Regions from separate parts of the Streptomyces sp. NPDC015139 genome, predicted to be linked through region 2. Evidence: riboswitches for the same ligand, from Rfam matches in the RefSeq annotation. Region 2 holds a riboswitch; each other region holds the start of a gene.
The links. A riboswitch is a leader RNA that binds a small molecule or an ion and turns the genes downstream of it on or off. The one in region 2 is predicted to bind cobalamin.
Positions count from the first base shown of each region.

Region 1: it holds a riboswitch for cobalamin, as region 2 does, so the genes downstream of both, ACF08B_RS29100 (HoxN/HupN/NixA family nickel/cobalt transporter) here and ACF08B_RS17230 (cobalamin biosynthesis protein) in region 2, are expected to answer to the same signal.
Region 3: it holds a riboswitch for cobalamin, as region 2 does, so the genes downstream of both, ACF08B_RS01890 (CbtB-domain containing protein) here and ACF08B_RS17230 (cobalamin biosynthesis protein) in region 2, are expected to answer to the same signal.

Region 1 is NZ_JBIBUW010000012.1:91,374-96,267, forward strand. It holds gene ACF08B_RS29085 (YciI family protein) at 1-307, shown strand, start outside; gene ACF08B_RS29090 (RNA polymerase sigma factor) at 316-1,461, shown strand; gene ACF08B_RS29095 (ArsR/SmtB family transcription factor) at 1,543-1,938, opposite strand; cobalamin riboswitch at 2,018-2,206, shown strand; partial or broken gene ACF08B_RS29100 (HoxN/HupN/NixA family nickel/cobalt transporter) at 2,215-3,343, shown strand; gene ACF08B_RS29105 (hypothetical protein) at 3,487-3,717, shown strand; gene ACF08B_RS29110 (heavy metal translocating P-type ATPase) at 3,717-4,894, shown strand, end outside.
Region 2 is NZ_JBIBUW010000005.1:504,719-509,612, forward strand. It holds gene ACF08B_RS17225 (cobyric acid synthase) at 1-905, opposite strand, end outside; gene ACF08B_RS17230 (cobalamin biosynthesis protein) at 902-1,846, opposite strand; cobalamin riboswitch at 1,948-2,089, opposite strand; gene ACF08B_RS17235 (hypothetical protein) at 2,234-2,461, opposite strand; gene ACF08B_RS17240 (anion permease) at 2,496-3,758, opposite strand; gene ACF08B_RS17245 (lysozyme) at 3,915-4,817, opposite strand.
Region 3 is NZ_JBIBUW010000001.1:411,395-416,288, forward strand. It holds gene ACF08B_RS01885 (glycoside hydrolase family 65 protein) at 1-1,344, shown strand, start outside; cobalamin riboswitch at 1,439-1,584, shown strand; gene ACF08B_RS01890 (CbtB-domain containing protein) at 1,621-1,842, shown strand; gene ACF08B_RS01895 (CbtA family protein) at 1,863-2,615, shown strand; gene ACF08B_RS01900 (histidine phosphatase family protein) at 2,729-3,319, opposite strand; gene ACF08B_RS01905 (catalase) at 3,634-4,894, shown strand, end outside.

The DNA of each region.
Region 1 (4,894 bases), on a different contig from region 2:
GCAGTACATGCGCGACTTCGCGGCGCGGCTGGAGAAGACCGGGGAGTTCGTCGACGGCCAGGCGCTGGCCCCGGAGGGGACGTGGGTCCGGTACGACGGTGAGGGACGCCCGCCGGTCACCGACGGCCCGTTCGCGGAGACCAAGGACCTGATCGCCGGCTGGATGGTCATCGACGTCGACACCTACGAGCGGGCGGTCGAGCTGGCGGGCGAACTGTCGGCCGCGCCGGGCGCGGGCGGCGAGCCGATCCACGAGTGGCTGGAGCTGCGCCCGTTCCTCGCCGAGCCGCCGACCGTCACGGAGTGACCCCGGCCGTGGACGAGGTGCTGCTGCGAAGTCTGACGCCCGGCGTGCTCGCCGTCATGGTGGCGCGGGGCGCGGACTTCGCCGCGGCCGAGGACGCCGTACAGGACGCGTTGCTGGAAGCGGTGCGCGTGTGGCCGGCCGATCCGCCGCGGGATGCGAAGGGCTGGCTGGTGACCGTGGCATGGCGCCGTTACCTCGACGCGGTGCGGGCGGATGCCGCCCGCCGCCGGCGGGAGGACCGTGTCGACCAGGAGCCGTCGCCGGCGCCCTCGCCCGCGGTGGACGACACGCTCCAGCTGTACTTCCTGTGCGCACACCCCTCGCTGACGCCGTCGTCGGCGGTGGCACTGACGCTGCGCGCGGTGGGCGGGCTGACCACCCGGCAGATCGCCCGGGCGTACCTGGTGCCCGAGGCGACCATGGCCCAGCGCATCAGCCGGGCCAAGCGCACCGTCTCGGGCGTGCGGCTGGACCGGCCGGGCGACGTCGCCACCGTGCTGCGCGTGCTGTACCTGATCTTCAACGAGGGGTACGGCGGTGACGTCGACCTCGCCGCCGAGGCGATCCGGCTCACCCGGCAGCTCGCGGCCGGGATCGACCACCCCGAGGTGGCGGGGCTGCTCGCGCTGATGCTGCTGCATCATGCCCGGCGGCCCGCCCGGACCGGGCCGGACGGCAGCCTGGTGCCGCTCGCCGAGCAGGACCGCGGCCGCTGGGACACGAAGGCGATCGCCGAGGGCATCGCCCTCTTGCAGGCGGCTCTGTCGAGGGACCGTCTTGGCGAGTTCCAGGCCCAGGCGGCCGTCGCCGCCCTGCACGCGGACGCGCAGCGTGCGGAGGACACGGACTGGGTGCAGATCGTCGAGTGGTACGACGAGTTGGTACGCCTCACCGACAGCCCCGTCGTCCGGCTCAACCGCGCCGTCGCCGTCGGCGAGGCGGACGGCCCGCGTGCCGGGCTCGCCGCGCTGGCGGAACTGGACGCGTCGCTGCCCCGCCACTCGGCCGTGTCGGCGTACCTGCACGAGCGTGACGGGGATGTGGTGACGGCCGCACGCCTGTACGCCGAGGCGGCGCACAGGGCTCCCAACCTGGCCGAACGCGACCACCTGACGCGACAGGCCGCCCGGCTCAACGCCCGCGCCCGCGGCTGAGGGCTCCGGCCGACACCGGCCCGGATGCCGACACGGCGCGGCGCCGCGGTCGCTCCCCGGTGCGCGGCCGCGTTCGGTGCCCTACTCCTCGGACCGGTGGGGCCGTACGCGGACGTCGCCGGTGTCGGCGGACTTGCAGTGCTCCAGCAGCGCGGCCATCGGCCCGTCGACGAGGTGGTAGCGCACGATCCGGCCGTCCTTGCGGCCTTCGACCACTCCCGCGGCCCGCAGCAGCCGCAGTGCCTGGGAGACGGTGGTGTCGCGCATTCCGGTGGCCACGGCCAGGTCGGAGACGGCGATGGGACCGGCCTCGTGGACGGCGAGCAGCAGGGACAGCCGCCCGGGATCGGAGAGCAGGGAGAAGCGGTCGGCCCAGGTGCGCACCCGCTCGGGCTCGCCGACGGCGGCGATGGCGTCACAGACCCGGTCGCCGTCGATGGTGCGCTGCCCGGCACGGTCCGCGGGGACGAGATGCATGCCGTCATCATCGCAGCCCGGGGCGATCGCCTCCATACCTGAGCAGTTGTGCAATCTTGCAGCCGACGACCTCGGCCTTCTAGGGTGGACGGGCCGTGGTGTTCGGGAAGACCGGTGACAGCCCTCAGGGGCTCAGTCCGGAGCGGCCCTCGCCACTGTGATCGGGGAGTTCCCGCCCCACGTATGCCACTGGCCGCACGGCCGGGAAGGCAGGGGCGGGCGCGTCGACCCGTCAGCCAGGAGACCGGCCACGGCATCACGAAGCTGATCCACGAGGTGCTGGAGCGTGACCCGCATGACCGTGTCCCGAGGCGTGCCCGAAACCGACGCCGAACCGTCCTTCCGCTGGCGTCGCGAGGACACCGTCCGCACCGCGGGGCTCCTGGCCGTGATCGTGGCACTGCACGTGGTCGCCTTCGGGATCCTCTTCCTGCTGGTGATACCGCATCACTACGAGGTCGGCACGAAGGCGTTCGGGGTCGGGCTGGGCGTCACCGCCTACACGCTCGGCATGCGGCACGCCTTCGACGCCGACCACATCGCCGCGATCGACAACACCACCCGCAAGCTGATGGCCGACGGCAAGCGGCCCGTCTCCGTGGGCTTCTGGTTCGCCCTCGGGCACTCCAGCGTCGTGGTCGTGATGGCCGCCCTGGTCGCCGGCGGTGCGAAGCTCGCCGGCACCCTGATGAACGACGGCTCCCGTACCCACCAGGTCCTGGGCACCGTGGGCACCACGGTCTCGGGGTCCTTCCTGTACCTCATCGCCGCGCTCAACCTCGTGGCCCTGTTCGGCATCCTGCGGGTCTTCCGGGCCATGCGCGCTGGCCGGTACGACGAGGCCGAGCTGCAGGCGCACCTCGACTCGCGCGGGTTCATGAACCGCATCCTGGGACGGCTCACCAGGTCCATCCGCCGCCCGGGCCAGATGTTCCCCCTCGGCTTCCTCTTCGGGATCGGCTTCGACACCACGACCGAGGTCCTGCTCCTCGCGCTGGCCGGCAACGGCGCCGCCGCCGGGCTGCCCTGGTACGCGGTGCTGTGCCTGCCCCTGCTGTTCGCCGCCGGCATGAGCCTGTTCGACACCCTCGACGGCACCTTCATGAACTTCGCCTACCAGTGGGCGTTCTCGAACCCCGTCCGCAAGGTGTTCTACAACCTCACGATCACCGGCCTGTCCATCGCCGTCGCGTTCTTCGTCGGCACCATCGAACTGGTCGGCGTCCTGCACGACAAGCTCGGCCTGAGCGACGGCGTCACCGGCTGGATCGCGGGGCTGAACCTGGACAGCGTCGGCTACGTCATCGTCGGTCTGTTCGTGGTCGTCTGGGCGGTCGCCATCGCCTACTGGCGCCTGGCCAGGATCGAGGAACGCTGGAACACCCGCTCCGCCGACACCGGCTGACGTCGAGCACCGCACGGGTCCGCCATGTGGCCTACGCCATCGTCCCGTGCGGGAACTCCGCCACCGATCCGTCCGACTGCTGGAGCGGTACGGCTGCGACCTCTTGCGCCGTACGACGGTTCGAGCGACCAGGAAGGTCGAGCATGGCCGAGTCCCGACATCCCTCCCGCGGCGCGGCCGCGGTTCCCCGCACCTTGCTGCCCCCGCCCAGGCTCTGCGGCTTCCTGTTGCTGCTGGTGCTGGTCTTCTCGGCGGCGTACGCCGTGGGATCGGCCGCCGGGCCGGTGGCGCCGGGCATGCACGGCTCCGGAGGCGGCGGAGGCAGCGGAGGCGGCACGCATGACATGCCCGGCATGCACGGCGGCGGTCAGTGATGGGGGCCGAACCCCTGGCGCCGCTGGTGGTCACGGATCTGACGGTCGGCGGTATGACGTGTGCCGCGTGCGTCCGCCGGGTGGAGAAGAAGCTGGCCGGGCTCGACGGGGTCACGGCCACCGTCAACCTCGCCACCGGACGCGCCCGGGTCAGCCACCCGGCGGACATCCCCGCGGAGGACCTTGTCACGGCCGTCCAGCGGGCGGGGTACGAGGCCGCGCTGCCCGAGCCCGCCGTACCGGACAGGCGCGACGGGACCGACGGCGGCGAGAAGGCTGCCGAGGCCGCCGCGCTCCAGGAGCGCGAGCGGCTCGTGGTCACCGCGCTGCTCGCCGTTCCCGTGCTGGTCCTGTCGATGGTGCCCTCCCTGCAGTTCCGGAACTGGCAGTGGCTGTGCTTCGTGCTGGCGGCCCCGGTGGCGGTGTGGAGCGCCTGGCCGATCCACGCACGGGCGGTGCGCGGACTGCGTCACTCCGCGGCCACCATGGACACCCTCGTTTCGCTGGGCGTGGTGGCGTCCTTCTCCTGGTCGGCGTACGCGCTGTTCCTCGGGGGAGCGGGCGACCCGGGGATGCGGATGCCGTTCAGTCTGCTGCCGTCCGCGTCGGACGGCCCCGCGCACGTGTACCTGGAAGCCGCGGTCGGCGTACCGCTGTTCGTGCTCGCCGGGCGGTTCCTGGAGGCGCGGGCCGGGCGAGGTACCGGAGCCGCCCTGCGGTCGCTCGCGGAGCTGGCCGCCAAGGAGGTGTCCGTGCGCGACGGGCACCGCGAGCGTTCCGTGCCCATCGAACAGCTGCGGGTGGGGCAGGTCTTCGCCGTGCGCCCCGGTGAGCGGGTCGCCACCGACGGCCGTGTGGTGGAGGGCAGTTCCGCCCTGGATCTGTCCCTGGTCACCGGCGAGAGCGAGCCGGTCGAGGTGGGGCCCGGATCCGCCCTCGTCGGAGGAGCGGTCAACGCCGGTGGTCTGCTCCTGGTGCGAGCCACCGCCGTCGGGAGCGACACCCGACTGGCCCGGATCACCCGGCTGGTGACCGACGCCCAGGCGGGCAAGGCGCGGGCGCAGCGACTGGCCGACGCCGTGGCCGGGGTGTTCGTACCCGTCGTGCTGACCGTCGCCGTCACCGTGCTCGGGTTCTGGCTCGGCGCCGGAGCCGACCCTCAGGCGGCGATCACCGC
Region 2 (4,894 bases):
AGGTCGGCGTCCGCCAGCTCCTCCGGGCGGTCCACGAACCGCACCACGACACCCGGTTCGGCGGCGAGCGCGTCCACGTCGGTGAAGTTGGACATCAGCGGGATCGCGCACACGGCGACCCGCAGCACGTCCTCGCCGACCGGGGGAGCGACGGTGGACTCCCGGACCGTGCCGCGCAGCGAGACGCGCAGCCCGTCCTCCTCGTCGATGCCGAGGCCGTGCCGGAACGGCAGGACGCCGTAGGTCCGCCGCCCGGTGAGGCCGTGCAGCATGTCCAACCCCGGCTCCAGCAGGCTGACGTCGCCCCGGAACTTGTTCACCAGGAACCCGGCGACCAACTGCTGGTCCTCGGGGGAGAGCAGGGCGACGGTGCCGAAGAAGGAGGCGAAGACGCCCCCGCGGTCGATGTCCCCCACCACCAGCACGGGCAGCCGGGCGCCCCGTGCGACGCCCATGTTGACGATGTCGGTCCGGCGCAGGTTGATCTCGGCCGGGCTGCCCGCCCCCTCACAGATCACCGCGTCATACGTGCCCCGCAACTCGGCCAGGCAGTCCAGCACCGTGCCCAGCAGCCGCTGCTGGCGCCCGCCGTGGTAGCCGCGCGCGCTCATCTCGCCCACCGGCTTGCCCAGCAGCACCACCTGGCTGCTCTGCTCGCCGCCCGGCTTCAGCAGCACCGGGTTCATCTGCGCGGTCGGCTCGATCCGGCACGCCTGCGCCTGCATGGCCTGTGCCCGCCCGATCTCCGCACCCTCACGGGTCACGAAGGAGTTGAGGGACATGTTCTGCGCCTTGAACGGCGCGACCTTCACCCCCTGGCGCACCAGCCACCGGCAGATCCCGGCCGTCACGACGCTCTTGCCGGCGTCGGAGGTGGTGCCGGCGACGAGGAGACCCCCGTTCACTTCCCACGTCCCTTCACGAGTCGGCGCGCGGCGACGGTGACGCCGAGCGCGAGCAGGCCGACGCGGCGGGAGAGCCGTACGGCCCGGTCGATGTCGGTGGCCCGGACGGCGCGCCCGGACCGGCCGTTGAGCACCGGGCGGTGCTCGACCCGCCCGCCGTAGGAGAGCGTCCCGCCCAGGCGCACTCCGAGGGCGCCCGCGAACGAGGCCTCCACGGGCCCGGCGTTGGGGCTCGGATGCCGGTGCGCGTCGGCCTTCCAGGCGCGCAGGGCACCGCGCGGATCGGGGCCGGCCGCGGCGGCGAGTACGGCGGTCAGCCGGGCCCCCGGCCAGCCGGCGAGGTCGTCCAGGCGGGCGGAGGCCCAGCCGTAGCGCCGGTACCGGGGCGACTTGTGACCCACCATCGCGTCCAGGGTGTTGACCGCCCGGAAGCCGAGCAGTCCCGGCACTCCGGCGACGGCTCCCCACACCAGGGCGCCCACCACGGCGTCGGACGTGTTCTCGGCGACCGACTCGACCACGGCCCGGGCGATCCCGTCGGCGTCCAGGGCCTGCGGGTCCCGGCCGCACAGATGGGGCAGCCGTGCGCGGGCCGCGTCGACGTCCCCGGTCTCCAGGGCATGCCCGATGACGCGGGCCTCCCGGGCGAGCGAAGTCCCGCCGACGACCGACCAGGTGGCGGCGGCGGTCAGCGCGGCGGAGGCGACGAAGGAGGGGCGTACGGCGTGCGCGGCCAGCGCGCCCAGGGCCACGGCGCCACCGGCGCACACGGTGGTGTGCAGCGTTCCCCAGCCGCGGTGGTCGTGCCACAACGCGCTCTCCACGGCCCCGGCCGCCCGTCCGAACGCGGCGACGGGATGCCCGCGGCGGGGATCGCCGAGGAGCAGGTCACCGAGAAGGCCGGCGGCGGCGCCGTACGCGTAGGAGCGATCGGCACCCATCGGCTCAGCCGGCCGTGGGCACAGGGGCAGGCCTGGTACTGGTCCTCGATCGGCAGCCGAGCATGGCGATACGTGTCCTCACTCAGGGTGTCCGCGCCCTGGTTCGACTGATCCGGCGGTGAGAGTTCCTGGCTCCCGGGGGTTCTTCCCCGGTCACAGTGGCGGGACCGCGCCGGATTCGCACCGGCTTCCTCTCTTGCCGCCGTACATGGCCTGGGCAGTCCACCACGCGCCCGGAAGGGCCGTCAACTTGCCTTTGACCTGCGTGGGGAGAGTGTGCCGATCCCCACATCGTGGGGCGGGCGAGCATGCCGAAGGCTCCCCTCCCGGGTGGGGAGGGGAGCCTCTGCGGTGCTCGTTCGCGTCCGCCGTGCGGCGGACGCCGGGTCAGGCCTTGGCGACGATGAGGTACATGCCGTACGCCACCGCGGCCGCGCAGGCGGCGAAGCAGACGTACGCGCCGGTGACGGCGAGGGCGGCGGAGTCGCCCTGGGCCGCGGCCTGTTCGCGCCGGGCCAGACCCTTGATGCCGAGGGTGAACAGGGCCACCAGGCCCACCGTGACCACGAGGCTGACGCCGAAGACGGAGCCGAGGGCCGCCCAGTCGATCTTCATGGGGATGCTTCCTTCAGTAACCGGGGTGCCGGGGTCAGACGGTGGCGGCCGGCGGGGTGGCCGGGGCGGTGTCGGCGACCCGGACCGGGCCGGTGGACTGGTGCGGGAAGGCGACGGCCGGGTCCTCGGCGACCGTGCCCGCCGGGGGCGGGATCACGGCGGCGATGGCGGTGGTCACCACGCCGGCCGGCTCCTCGGTCTCGGAGACGACGTTGGTGTGGTCGACGACCTCGCGGCGGGAGAGCTTCCAGATCGCGGCGCTGGCGGAGACCAGGAAGACCGCGACGACGGCGGTGCCCCAGTCACCCAGGTCCGTGACGGACTCGGCGCCCGCGCCGACCAGCGCGGCGGCCGGCAGGGTCAGCGCCCAGGCGACGAACATACGGGTCGCGGTGGACCAGCGGACCACACCGCCCTTGCGGCCGAGCCCCGCACCCATCACCGAGCCGGAGACGACGTGGGTGGTGGAGAGGGAGAAGCCGAGGTGGGAGGAGGCCAGGATGGCGGTCGCGGCGCTGGTCTGGGCGGCGAAGCCCTGGCGCGGCTCCAGGTCGGTCAGGCCCTTGCCCATGGTGCGGATGATGCGCCAGCCGCCGATGTAGGTGCCGAGCGCGATGGCCAGACCCGCGGAGAGGATGACCCAGGTGGGAGGGTTGGAGCCGGGGGAGATGGCACCGCCCGCGATCAGCGCGAGGGTGATGATGCCCATCGTCTTCTGGGCGTCGTTGGTGCCGTGGGCGAGGGAGACCAGGCCGGCGGAGGCGATCTGGCCGGCGCGGTAGCCCTTGCGCGTGGCCTCGGCCTCGGCCTTGCCGCCGATGCCGTACGAGAAGCGGGTGGCCAGCATGGCCGCGAGGCCCGCCACGATCGGCGCGGCGACCGCGGGCAGCAGCACCTTGGTCACCAGGACCTCGCCGTGCACCGCGCCGAAGCCGGCCGAGGCGACGGTGGCGCCGATCAGGCCGCCCATCAGGGCGTGTGAGGAACTGGACGGCAGGCCCACCAGCCAGGTCAGCAGATTCCAGAGGATCGCGCCGACCAGGGCGGCGAAGATGACCTCGGGACGGATGCCGGTCTCGTCGACGAGACCCTTGGAGATCGTGTTCGCGACCTCCACGGAGAGGAATGCGCCCACAAGGTTGAGGGCGGCGGACATGGTCACCGCGATCTTGGGCTTCAGAGCGCCTGTCGAGATGGTGGTGGCCATCGCGTTCGCGGTGTCGTGGAAACCGTTCGTGAAATCGAACGCGAGAGCGGTGACAACCACTATCGCGAGGATCAGCGAGAAGCTTTCCATTTACCCAGGCAATCGTTCGAGGTCATTGGCTGGTCGACCGTAGGCAACCTGGGTGAACGGAAGATGAACTGGGTCGGGCGCCATGGTGACTGTAACGAGTGTTCGGGGTTCCGCTTGTCCCCGTCCGACCGCGTCGGCTCAGGCGCCCCTTGGGTCTCAGCCCCGGGCGAAGCTCCGCAGCCGGCTCGCCGGGCCGTGGAAGAGATTCTGGTCACCCGGCAGCCCGCCCTTGATCCCGTACTGCCAGAACGTCCAGCGCCGCCAGCCGCCGGGCAGCTTCCCCGGGCGCGAGCCGCCGTGCCGGGCGATCCACAGGGCGTGGGAGGAGAAGGCGCGGCTGTTCCCGGTGCAGAGCCGCCACCACTGGGTCGTCGTGTAGATCACCGGGCGGCGGCCGGTCTCCCGCCGGATCTCGTCGCTGAACGACCGGATCCAGCGGACCATCCGCCGCTCGCCCAGCCCGTAGCACTTGTCCGTGCCCCCGTACGGGTTGTACTCGATGTCCAGCGCGGGCGGCAGCGTCCAGCCGTCCGCCCGCCAGTCGCCGCCGTGCCGCACGAAGTAGGCCGCCTGCCGGGCGCCGGAGGACCGGTCCGGCCGCGCGAAGTGGTAGGCGCCCCGGATCAGGCCGGCCTCGCGGGCGCCGTCGTACTGCCGGGAGAAATAGGGGTTGCGGTAGTCCGTGGACTCCGTCGCCTTCACGTAGACGAACCGCGCCCCCTCCGCGCGGGCCTCCGGCCAGTCGACGTGCTTCTGATGGGACGACACGTCATGCCCGTGCGACACCCGAACCGCCGCTGCCCGGGGGGCGCGGGCCCGGGGCGCGGTCGCCCTGGGTGCGGAGGCCCGGGCGCCGGCCGCGAGGGGGGCGGCGGCCTGGGGCTCGGCCGCGAGGGGGGCGGCGGCCTGGGGCTCGGCCGCGAAGGGTCCGGCCGCTTCCGGTTCGGCCGCCCGCGGGGCCGTCGCCGAGGCCGGGGCGGTGGCCGTGAGGGCGAGGGCCGCCGTCGCCGCCGCGAGGACACCGGCGCGGTGGCGGAGGGGGATGCGGTCACAGGCCATGCGTCGTCTCCCCGGAAGTGGCGGGCGGAGGATCACCGGGCGGGCAAGGGGGATCATTGAAGTCCCGCCGCCCGCCG
Region 3 (4,894 bases), on a different contig from region 2:
GTCTTCTGGGACGAACTCTTCGTCCTGCCCTACCTCAACCTGCACCTGCCCGAGGTCTCCCGCGCCCTGCTCCGCTACCGCCACCGCCGGCTGGACGCCGCCTGCCACGCCGCCCACGAACTCGGCCGGCGCGGCGCGCGGTACCCCTGGCAGAGCGGCAGCGACGGCCGCGAGGAGACCCAGCAGCTCCACCTCAACCCGCGCTCCGGGCGCTGGCTGCCCGACCACTCCCGGCTCCAGCACCACGTGGGCTCGGCGGTCGCGTACAACGTGTGGCAGTACTGGGAGGCGACCGGCGACCTCGACTTCCTGCACGGCGAGGGCGCCGAGATGCTGCTCCAGATCGCCCGCTTCTGGGCGGACTCCGCCGGCTACGACCCCCACCTCGGCCGGTACCGCATCCGTGGCGTGGTCGGTCCCGACGAGTACCACGAGGCCTACCCCGGTGCGAGCCGGCCGGGCCTGGACGACAACGCGTACACCAACGTCACCGCCGCCTGGGTGCTCACCCGCGCGCTGGAGCTGCTGAGCGCCCTGCCCGAGCCGCGCCGCCGCGAACTCACCGAGGCCGTCGGACTGGCCGAGGACGAGCCCGCCCGCTGGGAGGAGGTCTCCCGCACCCTGCACGTCCCCTTCCACGACGGGGTGATCAGCCAGTTCGAGGGGTACGCCGGCCTCGCCGAGCTGGACTGGGACGGCTACCGGAAACGGTACGGCGACATCCGCCGCCTGGACCGGATCCTGGAGGCCGAGGGGGACACCGTCAACCGGTACAAGGCGTCCAAGCAGGCCGACGTGCTGATGCTCGGCTACCTCTTCGCCCCGCCCGAACTGAACTCCCTGTTCGACCGGTTGGGCTACCCGCTGGACGAGCGGACCTGGACCGCGACCGTCGACCACTACCTGCACCGCACCAGTCACGGTTCCACCCTCAGCGGCCTGGTCCTCGGCTGGATCCTGGCCCGGGCCCGCCGGACCGACGCCTGGGCCTTCGTCCAGGAGGCGCTGCGCGGCGACATCGCCGACCTCCAGGGCGGCACCACCGGGGAGGGCATCCACCTCGGCGCGATGGCCGGCACGCTCGACCTCGTCCAGCGCGGGCTGACCGGCCTGGAGACCCGGGGCGGCGCCCTGCGCCTGGACCCCGTCCCGCTGCCCGAACTCTCCTCCTACGGCTTCGCCATCCGCTACCACGGCCACTGGGGCGTCCACCTGCGCCTGCGCAGCGGCCTGCTGGAGATCGCCGTACCGGCCTCCGGCCGTGGCCCCATCGACCTCCGCCTGCGGGACCTGGCGGTGGGAGTACGGCCGGGGGAGACGGCCCGTCTGGTGCTCCCGGAGTAGTCCCTCAGCCGTCTCACGGCTACCCCCTGGCGTCCCGAATCTGACGTGCCGTCACGAGAGGAAGATCACTGCGGTGGACGCGGTCTTGGCCGCGCACGCGTCTCGCGGTACGGTCTGTCCGATATCGACGACGGCGAGACGGAAGCCGGTGGGAATCCGGCACGGTCGCGCCACTGTATGCGGGACACCCCTCGGGGTGGTCCGCCGAGTCAGACCCGTGGCCGTCGTCCTGTGCACCACCGAGATGGGACGCGAACTCCCAGAGGAGGCCCTGCCATGGCGCAGACCGTCGCCCAGCCGACTGCCGACACCCCCGCCGTTCCCGCCACGCTGCCGCTGAAGGCGATAGCCCCCTGGGCGGTCTTCTTCGGCGTCCTGATGCTCGTCCTGCTCTACTTCGTCGGCGCCGAGCAGGGCGCCACGTCCGTGTTCAACGGCACCGACGTCCACGAGTGGGTGCACGACGCCCGCCACCTGCTCGGCTTCCCCTGCCACTGACGCGAGGGACGCCGCGCACCATGAACTCCGCAACGGTAAGAAACCTCCTCGTGCGGGGCATGCTCGCCGGCCTCGTGGCCGGCGTGCTCGCCCTCGTCGTGGCCTACCTCCTCGGTGAGCCGAGCGTCGACCAGGCGATCGCCTTCGAGGACGCCCACTCCCACGAGCACGAGATGGAAGTCGTCTCCCGCTCCCTGCAGTCCACCGCCGGCCTCGCCACGGGCGTCCTCGTCTACGGGGTCGCCTTCGGCGGCATCGCCGCGCTCGCGTACTCCTTCGCGCTCGGCCGTGTCGGCCGCTTCAGCGCGCGGGCGACCGCGCTGCTGCTGTCCGGCTGCGCGCTGGTCGCCGTGTACGTCGTGCCGTTCCTGAAGTACCCGGCCAACCCGCCGTCCGTCGGTCAGCCCGAGACCATCGGCAAGCGGACCACCCTGTTCTTCCTGATGATGGCCCTCAGCGTGCTCCTCGCGGTGGGCGCCACCATCCTCGGCAAGCGTCTCGCGCCCCGTCTGGGCAACTGGTGGGCGACCGTCGTCGCGGTGGCCGCCTTCGTCGTCGTCATCGGGCTCGCCTACGCCTTCCTGCCCGCCGTCAACGAGCTGCCCGCGCACTTCCCGGCCCGCCTGTTGTGGCGGTTCCGGCTCTCCACCCTGGCCATCCAGACCGTCCTGTGGGTCGGATTCGGTCTGCTCTTCGGCGAGTTGGCCGAGCGGCAGCTGAACCCCCGGCCGGCCAAGGCATCTTCCGGACGGACGGTTCCCGCCCCGCACTGACGGTCCCGGGACACCGGACGCCCGTTCGGAACGGGTGTTCGCGCCGCGCGGCGGCGACGCTGCCGCGCCGGCGCCGGGGAGGCAGCCTCCTGAGCCACGGCGACCGCCCCGGCTCAGCAGGCGGCGGCCGCGTCCGGTCCGGCCGGCGGCTGACCGAGCCGCAGATTCCACCGTCCGGCCCGGCCGCTCAGTTCCGTCGCCGTCAACGGCGGCACGTCCAGCCGCCAGAAGGCGGCCGCGGGCAGCCCGAGGACGTGCACGACCGCGGCCCGTACGACCTCCGGCTCGACCACGGCGAGGGTGCGGCCGTCCGTGCCCTGTACGGCGTCCAGCCACCGCCCGACCCGTTCGCACAGCTCCCGCACCGACTCGCCGCCGTGGGGCGCGGATCCGGCGTCGGTGAGCCAGCGGCCCACGGCCTCCGGTTCGGTGGCCCCCACCTCCTCCAGGGTGCGGCCTCGCCAGCGGCCCGCGTCCAGACCGGCCGGCGCCGAGTCCCGCGCACCGACGAGGCCCAGCGCCTCGGCCGTCTCCCGGCAGCGCACGCTCGGTGAGGTCAGCACCCGGCCGGGGGCGCGCAGGTGCCCGGCGGCGGCGCGGGCGCGGGCCGCCCCGGCCTCGTCGAGCGAGTCGCCGTCGTCGAAGCGGGCCCGCCGCATCGACGGGCTCGTCGCGGGCGAGACGAGGGTGACGCGGCTGGTCACGTGCCTGTTCCTCCTGCTGCCGTCCCGGATTCGAGCGCCGGGGCCGGGTACCGGGAGCGACCCGGCGGTCCCGCCGCGAACCTAACACCCGCCCCGAGGAGGCAGGCACCCCGTCCCGCGACCCGCGGTACATCGCGACGAGGGTGTTTAGCCCGCTCCCCGTGGGTCACGCGATGTGGGAAGCCAGGTGCCGGCCGGGCCCCCCGCGCGTGCGCGGGCAGGACAGCGCAGGGAGGCGAGTGCCGCCCCGCTGGCGGGAGACCGGCGCCCAGGAGCCGCTGCGCCGCCGTCGGCGCACGACGAAAGGCAGCCTCATGACGGAGATCCGCCCCGCCACCACCTCCGACTCGGGCGCACCGGTGGAGAGCGACGAACACTCGCTCACCGTCGGCCCCGGAGGACCGATCCTGCTCCAGGACGCGTATCTGATCGAGCAGATGGCGCAGTTCAACCGGGAGAGGATTCCCGAGCGCCAGCCGCACGCCAAGGGAAGCGGCGCCTTCGGCCATTTCGAGGTGACCCACGACGTCAGCGCCTACACCAGGGCGGCGGTCTTCCAGCCCGGCACGCGCACCGACCTGGTCGCCCGCTTCTCGACCGTCGCGGGTGAGCGCGGCAGCCCGGACACCTGGCGCGACCCGCGCGGCTTCGCGGTGAAGTTCTACACCAGCGAGGGCAACTACGACATGGTCGGCAACAACACGCCGGTGTTCTTCGTCAAGGATCCGATGAAGTTCCAGCACTTCATCCGGTCCCAGAAGCGCCGCGCCGACAACAACCTGCGCGACCACGACATGCAGTGGGACTTCTGGACCCTCTCCCCGGAGTCCGCGCACCAGGTCACCTGGCTGATGGGGGACCGGGGCGTGCCGCGGACCTGGCGCCACATGAGCGGCTACACCTCGCACACCTACATGTGGATCAACGCGGCCGGCGAGCGGTTCTGGGTGAAGTACCACTTCAAGACCGACCAGGGCATCGAGTGCTTCACCCAGGACGAGGCCGACCAGATGGCCGCCGCCGACACGGACTACCACACCCGTGACCTCTTCGAGCACATCCGGGACGGCGACTTCCCCAGCTGGACCCTGTACGTGCAGGTCATGCCGTACGAGGAGGCCGCGTCCTACCGGTTCAACCCGTTCGACCTCACCAAGGTGTGGCCGCACGGCGACTATCCGCTCATCCAGGTCGGGCGCATGACCCTGGACCGCAACCCCACCGACAACCACGCCCAGATCGAGCAGGCGGCCTTCCAGCCGAACAACCTCGTCCCCGGTATCGGGCCGAGCCCGGACCGCATGCTGCTGGCCCGGCTGTTCTCGTACGCGGACGCGCACCGGTACCGCATCGGGGCCAACTACCAGCAGCTGCCGGTGAACGCCCCCGTCGTCGACGTCCACACGTACTCCAAGGACGGGGCGATGGCGTACCGGAACACGACCGATCCGGTGTACGCCCCGAACTCCAAGGGCGGACCCGCGGCGGACACCGAGCGCTTCGGCTCCCCGCCCAGTTGGACCGCCGACGGCGAGATCACCCGCGCGGCCTACGTCTCCCACCCGGAGGACGACG